DNA from 2 places in the Pseudarthrobacter lactosi genome. Region 1 is predicted to be linked to the other one. Evidence: predicted binding sites of a transcription regulator. Region 1 holds the regulator's gene; the other holds the start of a gene.

Region 1 (5,522 bases):
GCTGCCAAACGTCATGCGGGCTGTCGAGGCCCCCGAAGAAGACATAGTTCGAATCGGAGGCGGCAGGCTTGAGGCCCATGCGGGTCAGCTCCGACACAATGCGGTCGCGCTGCTCCTTGATGTCCTCGACGTCGGCCATCAGGGCCGTGCGGTGCTGGAGGGCGGCGAGGCCTGTCGCCTGGGTGATGGCCGAAAGGTGGTACGGCAGCCGGACCAGGCGAAGTGCGTCCGTGACTTCAGGAGCGGCGGCCAGGTAGCCCAGACGGGCGCCCGCGAGGGCGAACGCCTTGCTCATGGTGCGGGACACTATGAGTCGTTCCCGGCCGGGCAGCAACGTCAGTGCGCTGGGCGTTCCGTCGTGGGCGAACTCGTGGTAGGCCTCGTCAACGATCACGATTGTCTGGCTGGCCTCGCCGGCCGCGTACACGGCCTCGACAACGTCCAGGCCCAGGCCAGTGCCGGTGGGGTTGTTCGGTGAGCACAGGAAAACGATGTTGGGCTGAAGCTCTTTGACCTGCAGGGCAGCCGATTCGGCACTGAGCCCGTAGTCATCAGCGCGCTGTCCGGTGATGTACCCGGTGTCCGTGCCGCTGGCAAGGAGCGGGTACATGGAATACGTGGGCGGGAATCCCAGAGCCGTGCGCCCGGGTCCGCCGAAAGCCTGGAGAATCTGCTGGAGGACCTCGTTGGATCCGTTGGCTGCCCAGATGTTGGTGGCGTCAAGGCCGTGGCCGAGGTATTCGGCCAGCGCTTCGCGGAGTTCGGTGAACTCACGGTCCGGATAGCGGTTGAGGCCTGCCGCCGCTTCCGTCACAGCGGCACTGATCGCGGCCCGGACGTCTGCCGGGACCCCATGGGTGTTTTCGTTGACGTTCAGCAGGATGGGCACATCCAGTTGCGGGGCACCGTACGGGGTCAGCCCGCGGAGGTTGGTCCGGAGGGGAAGTCTGTTCAGACGCTCTAGCTGGTCATTCACCTGAACAGTTTAGGTCCGAAGCAGACGGCCGGAAAATGTGACGGGCTGCTGCGGCACGTGCCTGGGCCTGAAGCCTCCCTATTTGGTGGGGACGAAGAGCTGCTGTCCGGGGACCACGCCGCCGGCGGAAAGGTTGTTCAACTGGGCAATATCTGCGATGACATCCCGGGGATCACGCTCGGGCGCAACGGTACTGGCGATGGCCCAAAGCGACTGCCCGGCCTGCACTGTGACCGAGGCTGTTGGCGTCAACGACAGGTCTGCGGCAGAGTCGGCAGCCTTTGCCGGGGCGTTGAGGAAACCTGCCAGGGAAAGCAGGATTGCGGCAAGGATCACCAGCGGGAAGCCGATGAGGACAATCCGGCCCCGACGGGTCAGACGCAGCGGCGGCCGGGATTCCCTGCGCTGCCTGGGCGCCGAACCCGACGTTGGCCCGGGCGCGGACCACTGCCGCGAGGTGAGGTCCTGCACGGAAACGAGCTGCGGACGCGAGTCCTGCGAAGCAGATAAAGCTGACATGAAATGAGCCCTCCTGGACCATACTGTGCTGCCCGGCGCGCCCTCCGCGTCCACTTGCCGGTGCCGGCCTGGGCCGTCCATAAATTCGAATATTCGAATCCGCAAGCAACGAGTAGAACACATGTTCGAACTTTGCTTCTTCATTTTTAGCACTTATCAACGAATATTGTCGAGACTCGCTAGAACAAATGTTTGAAAAAGCCTTATGGCTGGCCTACGTTTGGATCAAGAACAACCACCTCTGTAGTTGATCAGCAGGGTCTGACAATCAACTCCGACACCAGCCCCGGGGCGTTCCAGGCACCAGCGGCCGGAGCGGATCAGGGCAACCGAAAGGCATTGGCGAACATGGCAGCACCAGCCGCCGAGGGCAAGGCGACACCGCGCCGTCAGCCCCAACGGACCCCCAAGGGGCTCACCGCCCGCCAGAAGAAGATCCTTGAAACCATCCAGCGCTCGGTGAATGACAACGGCTATCCGCCGTCGATGCGTGAAATCGGCGACACCGTGGGCCTGGCGAGCTTGTCCAGCGTGACCCATCAGCTCTCGCAGTTGGAGAAACTGGGATACCTGCGCCGGGACCCGAAGCGTCCGCGCGCCATGGAGGTCCTGATGCCGTTGACGCTTGACGGCGGGTCGGCCAAGACCAACGGGGCAACCAAGCCTTCAGTCCTGCACGGCATCGGCGGAACGGTCACCGAGCTTCCCTCTGCCATGGACACCGCTATGGTGCCGTTGGTGGGCCGGATCGCGGCCGGCGGGCCCATCCTTGCTGATCAGGTGGTGGAAGACGTGATGCCCCTGCCACGGCAGCTCGTGGGCCAGGGTGAGCTTTTTATGCTGCGCGTGGCCGGCGACTCCATGGTAGACGCGGCCATCTGCGACGGCGACTGGGTAGTGGTCCGCCGCCAGGCCGACGCCGCCAACGGCGACATCGTCGCGGCCCTGCTGGACGATGAAGCCACCGTCAAGACGTTTCGCCAGCGTGATGGCCACACGTGGCTGTTGCCGCAGAACACGCAGTACGAGCCCATTCTGGGCGATCACGCCACGATTATGGGCAAAGTCGTCTCAGTCCTGCGGTCTTTGTAGTACCCGCGCTTCGTCAGGCGCTCTTCCCGGCCAGCCTTTCAAGGGCGGCAAACGCTGTCTTGCGGTCCGTGGTGGGCCAGAACGGCGGCAGCGCTGCGCGGAGGAATCCGGCGTAGCGCTCGGTGGCAAGCCGGGAATCAAGCACGGCCACCACGCCTTTGTCTCCGGTGGAACGGATCAGCCGGCCCGCGCCCTGAGCCAGGCGGATGGCCGCATGGGTCGCCGATACCGCCATAAAGCCGTTTCCGCCGGCCTGTGCAACGGCGCGGGACCGTGCGGTCATCAGCGGATCATCCGGCCGCGGGAATGGAATGCGGTCGATCACCACGAGCCGGCATGATCCGCCCGGAACATCAACACCCTGCCACAGGGACATGGTTCCGAAGAGGCAGGTGTCGGGCTCGTCCGCGAACTGCTTCACGAGGGCAGTCATGGTGGAGTCGCCCTGGCACAGAATGCTGAGGCCGAGCCGGGGACGCATCGCCTCCGCTGCCTCCTCGGCGGCACGGCGCGATGAAAAGAGACACAGGGCGCCGCCACCGGACGCCCGGATCAGCGCCTCGAGTTCATCGAGTGCCTCCGGCGAAGCCCCGCGGCCCGGCTTGGGGAGGTGCCCTGCGACGTAGAGGATCCCCTGCTTGGGATAGTCAAAGGGCGATCCGACATCGATTCCGGTCCAGCTCGGCGCGCCCTCCCCCACCAACCCCAAGCCGCCGGCGGCCGGTTCAAAGGCTGAGCCGATGGCTAGGGTTGCCGAGGTCAGCACCACGGTGTGGCCCGCGAAAAGCCCTTCCCGGAGCTTGCCGGCAACGCTGAGCGGCGCGATGTTGACCAGAGCCGGCGCAGAGTCGTCGGGCTGCGCATAGCCCTGTTGCGGGTCGAAGGAACTCGCGCGGGAAAACCACACCACTTCACGGTTTTCCCGTGCCACGATAAGCCGTTCACAGAGTTCCAGGATCAGCATCAGACGTGAGCGTGCAAGCTGCCGCCCCCCGTCGGCCGTTTGGCTGCCGTCCCCCTTGGAGTCGGACAGAGCAGCGCGGCAGGCTTCACGCAGCTGGTCCACGCAGTCCAGCTGTTCGTCGTTGAGGCCGTTGGGGAGCAGCCCGTTGGGCACCCCGGCCAGGGCGAGTTCCAGGTTGGCGGCAGCCGCGTTGAGGGCATCCACGGTGATGGCCGTGTGTTTCCGCGCACCCGATGCCGCGGCGTGGACCATTGCCACGGAAAGCTGCCCGGACACCGCGCCGGTGACCCGGTCCTGCAGTTCGTGGGCCTCGTCCACCACCACAACGTCGTACTCAGGGAGGACAGCGAGGCCTTCAAAGGCGCTGACGGCGAGCATGGCATGGTTGGTGACCACAACGTCGGCCTCGGCGGCGTCGTGGCGTGCCAGTTCGCTGAAGCATTCGGCGGCCATGGGGCATTTTTGGGCCCCCAGGCATTCCATGGACGTCACTGAAACCTGCCGCCAGGCCCGGTCTGTGACCCCGGGAAGCAGTTCATCACGGTCACCCGTGGTGGTCTTTTCCGCCCACTCGCGCAGGCGCACCACTTCCTTCCCCAGCTGGGACGACGGCCCGCCCAGGGCCGCGGCGAAATGCGGAACGCTGGTGTCCTCGCCGAGGGAGAACAGCTGGCCCTCGGCGGGTTCCTCGGAAGGGAACCCGCCTACGAGCTTGTGCTGGCACACGTAGTTGGAGCGGCCCTTGACCAGGGCCACCTTGACCGGGCGGTCCAGGGCGGGGGTGATGGTCTTCAGCAGCCGGGGAAGGTCGCGCCCCACAATCTGGGTCTGCAGCGCAAGCGTGGCTGTAGACACCAGGGTGGGTTTGTTGCTCACGAGTGAGTGCGCAATGAGCGGAATCAGGTAGGCCAGCGACTTTCCGGTCCCCGTCCCGGCCTGCACTAGGAGGTGGTCGCCGGTTTCGATGGCTCTGGCCACCTGCCGGGCCATCTCGTGCTGCCCGCTGCGGCTTTGACCGCCCATGCCGGCCACGGCGCGGTCGAGCAGTTCGATCACGAACTGCTCGCCGGCCGTACCTTTGACTTCCCCCGCCACAACCTCAGTCATGGTTGATGAAGGATTCCAGTTCAGCCGCAAGGCCCTCGCGCACCATCACCAAAGCACGGGTACCGTGCTCGCCGTGATCCAGGCTCAGGATCTCGGCATCGGTCTCGTGCAGTTTGCTGATCAGGTCACCGCGGTCGTAGGGAATAAGGAGCTCCAGCTTCACGCCGGGACGGGGAATACCGTCACTGATGGCCTGCAGCAATTCGGCGATCCCCTGGCCTGTGCGGGCAGAGACCACCACGTGGCGCGGCTCGCGCTGCTTAAGGCGCTCCACCACAAACGGATCAGCGGCATCGGCCTTGTTCAGGACAATGATCTCCGGCACCTTGCGGGCATCCACTTCGCTGAAGACTTTGCGGACTGCAGCAATCTGGCCCTCCGGGTCCGGATGGGACACGTCCACCACGTGCAGGATCAGATCCGCGTCAGCCACTTCCTCCAACGTGGAACGGAAGGCCTCCACCAACTGCGTGGGCAGTGAACGCACAAAACCCACGGTGTCCGCCAACGTGTACCCGAGGCCATCGGAGGTCTCGGCCTTCCGCACAGTGGGATCCAGGGTGGCGAACAGTGCGTTCTCCACCAGGACGCCGGCGTCGGTCAGCCTGTTCAGCAGCGATGACTTCCCGGCGTTTGTGTACCCGGCAATGGCAACGGACGGCACTGAATTACGACGGCGGTTGGCTCGCTTGGTTTCCCGTGCCGGCTTCATCGCCGCGATTTCGCGCCGCAGTTTGGCCATGCGGGTCCGGATCCGGCGGCGGTCCAGTTCGATTTTCGTTTCACCGGGTCCGCGCGAACCCATGCCGGCACCGGCGCCGCCCACCTGGCCACCGGCCTGGCGGGACATCGAATCACCCCAGC
Region 2 (5,522 bases), on a different contig from region 1:
GGCGGTTCATGAGGCCACGGGCAAACACAGCCACGGAGATGAAGGGTGCCGCTCCGGACTCGGTGGGGCCCGGGTTTACGGTGGTGAACGTGTACACGCCGGAGTGGCCCACGGAGGCGCGGCCCCAGCCGGTAAAGGTGTAGCCGTCGCGGACCAGGGAACCGGTCTGCTGCACGATCCTGCCGTCGGCGTCGGGCTGCCAGATCTCCAGGATGGCGTCCGGGATGGTTTCCCCGGCGCCGTCGTACACGGTGCCCTGGAGGCGGATGGAGCCGGGCGAGCCGGGCGCCAGGAGTTCGTTGTCCTTCTCGAACGGCAGCGCGTACCCGTAGAACGGGCCCACGGTCTGCCCGGGGGTGGGAACAAGCTTGGTGGTTGGGCTCACGTTATTCCTCATCTCCTGCTGCGCCGAGCGCTTCGTTTTCGGTCCAGGTCCGCTTGGAGCCGGTGAGGACGATGTCCCAGTTGTAGCCCAGCGCCCACTCGGGTTCGGTCAGGTTGTGGTCATAGCTGGCCACCAGCCGGTCGCGGGCATCCTGGTCCACGATGGACTGGTAGATGGGGTCCAGAGGGAACAGCTGATCTCCGGGGAAGTACATCTGGGTGACGATGCGCTGGGTGAACTCCGTGCCGAACATCGAGAAGTGGATGTGGGCCGGGCGCCAGGCGTTGACATGGTTCTTCCAGGGGTAGGCGCCGGGCTTGATGGTGGTGAACCGGTACGAGCCGTCCGGGCCCGTGATGCAGCGGCCCACACCGGTGAAGTTGGGGTCCAGCGGGGCCGGGTGCTGGTCACGCTTGTGGATGTAGCGGCCGGACGCATTGGCCTGCCAGATCTCCACGAGCTGCCCGGCCACGGGGCGGCCGTCACCGTCCAGGACCTTGCCGGCCACAATGATGCGCTCACCCTGGGGTTCGCCGTTGTGCTGGATGGTCAGGTCCGACTCCAGGGCGTGCACGTCCTGGTGGCCGAACGCCGGCGAGTACAGCTCGATGGTTTCCGGGTCTGCGTGGTGGAGGCTTTTGGTGGGGTGCCGCAGGATGCTGCTGCGGTAGGGCGCATAGTCCAGCCGGGGCTGGGTTTCGGCCGGCGCGCCATCCTTGAGTGCCCGCGCGTAGGCGTCGCCCATGGCGTTGATCTCTGCACTGAGATCCTGCTGTGTCTCCACTGCGGCCTCCTTTTCTCTGGTTGTTGCTGCTGAGTGTTGATGGTTTTTGCGGGTGGGTGGTGCTGTCCTAGCGGTGCTGCAGGTGGTCGTACTGGACTGCGTGGCGCACCGGGGCGTTGGGGGCGCCGTAGCCGTCGTAGGCGCCGCGGCGTTCCACCATTTCGAAGAACACACTGCCCACGGTGGCCGTATAGAAGTGGAGGAACTCGCCGTCGGCGTCCCGGTCATACAGAAGATTCAGGTCCTGCAGCGTGGCCAGAAAGTCCGGTGCCAGGCCGAACCGTGCGTCCAGGTCCTCGTAGTAGTTCGCCGGGATCTGCAGGAACTCCAGGCCGCGGGACCTGCAGTCCCTCGCGGTGGCCACCAGGTCATCCACCGCGAAGGCGATGTGTTCCTGGTAGGTCTTGCGCTGCTGGTTCAGCGGCGCCAGGTTCAGCACCAGCCGCACGGTGCGGTCCCCGGTGGCCATGACCTGCGAGCGGACCAGGCCGGTGGGGCTGGGAACCTCCGCGAACGGCTGGGGCTCCAGGGCGAGGGCGCTGGTGTAGAAGAGGACGGCCTCGTCAAAATGCTGCCACGGCTGTGCCAGGTTGACGTGGTCAATCATGGCGGTGGCTCCGGCGGACGGCTTCTCCAGCCCCTCCCCGAATTCACTGGTCCAGGCCGCGGTGCCGTCCGAGGTGCCCTGGCACAGGAAGATCTCGGTGGAGTCCGGGGCGGCGAAGCCCTGGAACACCTCCTCGTTGGCCTGGCTCTTGCGCGGGACCGCGGGGGCCTTGAGCTGCTGGGCCCGGGCGGAGGCAATGACCGGGGAGGCGACGTCAAACCCCAAAGCGGCGATGGCGGGCGACGCATCCCCCGCTGACGCGTCTCCCTCGACGTGTGCGGCCTCGTTGATGATCACCCGGGCGTGGCCCATGCTCCAGAGCTGCACGTCCTTGGTGCGGTGCCGGCCGTTGAATTCGAAGCCGAGCTGGCCCAGGACCGTTTCCAGCCCCTTGGTGTCCGCGGCCCTGACCTCGGCGAAGTTGTATCCTGCCGGTTCGGCTACCTGCGGGAGCGTGGCCAGTTCCATGGGATAACGACGGCGGCCGTGGGCCGTAGGACCACCAGCAACAGTGCCACCGGCACCGCCACTGTCACCGTCAGAAGCAGCATCCAGCCACTTGGCGCTCTGTTCCTCCAGCCAGATGAGCGAGCGCATGGCGTCGACGGCGGTGCGCTCCACGTCCGACTGGCGGAAGACGTCGTTGAAGATTTCCAGCGACACCGGGCCGCTGTACCCCGCCCGGACCACGTGGCCCATGAACTTGGCGAGCTCGAACTGGCCCTCGCCCGGGAAGACCCGGTAGTGCCGGCTCCAGGAGAGGACGTCCAGGGAGAGCTTGGGGGCGTCGGCCACCTGGACGAAGAAGATCTTTTCCGGGTTGAAGGCCTCGATGGGGGCGGTGTCCCAGTTGCGGGACAGGATGTGGAAGGAGTCCAGGCAGGTGCCCAGGTTGGGGTGGTCCACGGCTTCCACCAGCTTGTGGGCGTGCTCGTAGTCGCTGACGTACTTGCCCCAGGCCAGGGCCTCGTAGGCAACCTTGACGCCGTGGTCCCCCGCCAGCGCAGCCAGTTTGCCGAGCTGTTCCACCCGGAGATCGTCGCTGTCGATGCTGGCGGTGGCAACGTTGGAGCAGACCAGGATGGTGTCCATGCCCAGCCGCGCCATGAGTTTGAATTTTCCGTCGGCGCGCCGGAGGTTGGCGGCCAGGAGGTCTTCGGAGACGCTGTCGAAGTCGCGGAACGGCTGGTAAAGATCCAGCGTGAGGCCAAGGTCGGCCGCCATTTTGCGGACGTCCTCGGGCATGAGAGGCGACGTAACCAGGTCCTGCTCGAAGATTTCGATCCCGTCAAAGCCGGCGATGGCGCAGGCCTGCATCTTTTCCTTCAGGGTGCCGGAGAAGCAGACCGTGGCGATTCCGGTGCGCATCAGGCAGCCACCTCTTCCTTAGCCACAAGTTCCAGGAAATGGCTGCGCATGCGTTCCGCATCGGCTTCCAGCCCGGTAAAGATCCGGAAGGAATCCGCCGCCTGCCCTACGGCCATGCGGCCACCGTCCAGGACCTCGCAGCCTTTGGCACGGGCGCCGCGGACCAGTTCGGTATCGATCGGGCGGTAGACGATGTCCGCCACCCAGTGCCGCGTTTCCAGCAGGTCCAGGTCCAGCGGGACTCCCGGGTGGGCGGCCATACCTACGGGCGTGCAGTGCACCAGACCGTCGCCCAGCGGCAGCAGCTGCGGCAGCTCCGCCGTCGTACGCGCCGTGACGGTGCTGTCCGGGAAAAAGCCGGCCAGCTCTGCGGCGCGTGCCGCGCAGCGGACGGGGTCCACGTCCACCAGGTCCAGCGCCTTCACGCCGGCGGTGAGCAGGGCGTAGGCGACGGCGGAACCCGCCCCTCCCGCGCCCAGCTGGACAACGCGGTCCAGCCGCGCGCCCGGAAGGCCGGAGGCGAGCGCGGCGGCGAAGCCGGAGAAGTCGGTGTTGTGGCCGATGAAGCGTCCGTCCTCGATGACCACGGTGTTGACGGCGCCGAGCCTGAGGGCATCCGGTGAGACCTCGTCCAGGTGCGCCAGCACAAGCTGCTTGCACGGATGGGTGATGTTCAGGCCGTTGAAGCCCAGGCTGCGGGCACTCTTGAGCAGGTCCCCCACGGCATCGCCGGAAAGCCCGAGCTCCAGCAGGTCAATGGGGCGGTAGAGGTAGCGCAGGCCCAGCACATCGCCTTCGCGTTCGTGCATGGGGGGAGTGAGTGACGGCATAACACCGTCGCCGACCAGTCCCACGAGGTAGGACTCAGTTCGATTGCTCATCCGGGCAGCTCCTTTGATACGGCACCCGGCGGGCGACGGCGCTCGGGGCGTCCGCGGCGGGTCGGGTGATTGGGATTACAGTACAACACTTGTTCACTTCTCGCACGCTTGTTCTACATATGAACATTTGCGGAGTAAATTACCGCTGTGGCAACCGCGCTGCCAGCTCTGCTGCGGCATCCTGCAGCAGGGGCACATGGGCCTGCAGGGCTTCGATGCTGAGGCGGAAGACGGGAACCGCGGTGGCCAGGGAGGCGAACGCATGGCCCTGGGAATTGAGCAGCGGCACAGCCACGGCGCGCATGCCGTTCTCGTTCTCCTCGTCCATCACGGCATATCCCTGCCGGCGCACCTTCTCGATTTCCGCACGGAAGGCGGCCCGATCCGTGATGGTGCGCTCGGTGAGGGAATCCAGCTCGAGCTCCTCGAGCAGCGCCTTACGCTCCGCATCCTCGGCAAAAGCCACCAGCGCTTTACCCACGGCCGTCGCGTGCAGGGCGCCCAGATGCCCGGGATCACTCGTGACGCGGAAGGTCTGCGGGCCGTCCACCTTGTTGACCGTCAGGTGGTGGTGGCCGTCGCGGACGCTGAGGATGGTGGCCTCTCCAGTCTGCTCGGTCACGCGGCGAAGGACCGGCAGCGCCGTGCCGGCAAATCCGTGATGGTTGGAGACCCGCTGCCCCAGCTGGAAGATCCGCAGGCCCAGGTGGTAGCGGCGGCCGTCCGGCTCGTAGTCCACAAATCCGTCCCGCGTTAGGGATCCCAGTAGGCGGTAGGTGGTACTGAAGGGGAGATCGGCGCGGCGCGAGATCTCCGCGGCACTGGCCCCACGCGGTTCGTCACCCAGGAGGACCAGCAGGCCCAGGGCCTTGCCCACCATGTCCGTACGGTCACCCTTGGGCGTCTTTGGATCAGCGGCGACGTCATCGGGCGCTGTGGTTTGATTCACACTCATACGTCGATGTTGCCACATCGTGGGAACTATTTCTAGATGGTGATTATTTTCTTGACAAGTGACTGCGCTCACAGCCATCATTGCTGTATCGCACAAGTAGCTCCCACCATGTGGCTACTGGTCCGGGTCTTTCCACGGACTCCAGCCGCACCGCACCAGCTCCACTCAGGCCGCTGCGGCTGCGACCCTCCAGATCCATCCGCGACAACGTCGTCACATCTAAGGAACTCCATGAGCCAGACACTTCCGTCCGCCGGGCCGGGCACTGTTGCCCCTGCCGGGACGCCAAAGAAGGCAGCCCTCGCCAGCTTCCTGGGCAGCGCCGTCGAATACTACGACTTCTTCATCTTCGGTTCCGCAGCAGCCCTGATCTTCCCCACCGTGTTCTTCCCGGACGCCGGAGCAAACGCTGCAATCATGTCCTTCGCCACCTTCGGCTTCGCCTACGTGGCACGGCCGGTGGGCGCCGTCATCCTGGGTCACTTTGGTGACCGCGTAGGCCGGCGGAAGGTCCTGATGTTCACGCTGCTGCTGATGGGAGC

The links. Region 1 encodes LexA, which represses DNA repair genes until DNA is damaged. Its sites were predicted from a motif close to TCGAACANNTGTTCGA; they were not measured.
Region 2: ACZY0Q_RS18820 (shikimate dehydrogenase) is a predicted target of LexA. The motif match lies at 4,126-4,141, and genes of this name have one in related genera.

What each region holds. Positions count from the first base shown of each region.
Region 1 covers NZ_JBVAYS010000002.1:735,607-741,128, reverse strand. Annotated here, with positions in the region: gene ACZY0Q_RS13285 (histidinol-phosphate transaminase) at 1-976, opposite strand, end outside; gene ACZY0Q_RS13280 (LysM peptidoglycan-binding domain-containing protein) at 1,055-1,495, opposite strand; gene lexA (transcriptional repressor LexA) at 1,844-2,587, shown strand; gene ACZY0Q_RS13270 (ATP-dependent DNA helicase) at 2,601-4,658, opposite strand; gene hflX (GTPase HflX) at 4,651-5,522, opposite strand, start outside.
Region 2 covers NZ_JBVAYS010000005.1:89,639-95,160, forward strand. Annotated here, with positions in the region: gene pcaG (protocatechuate 3,4-dioxygenase subunit alpha) at 1-397, opposite strand, end outside; gene pcaH (protocatechuate 3,4-dioxygenase subunit beta) at 387-1,169, opposite strand; gene ACZY0Q_RS18815 (bifunctional sugar phosphate isomerase/epimerase/4-hydroxyphenylpyruvate dioxygenase family protein) at 1,237-3,144, opposite strand; gene ACZY0Q_RS18820 (shikimate dehydrogenase) at 3,144-4,025, opposite strand; gene ACZY0Q_RS18825 (IclR family transcriptional regulator) at 4,165-4,980, opposite strand; gene ACZY0Q_RS18830 (MFS transporter) at 5,212-5,522, shown strand, end outside.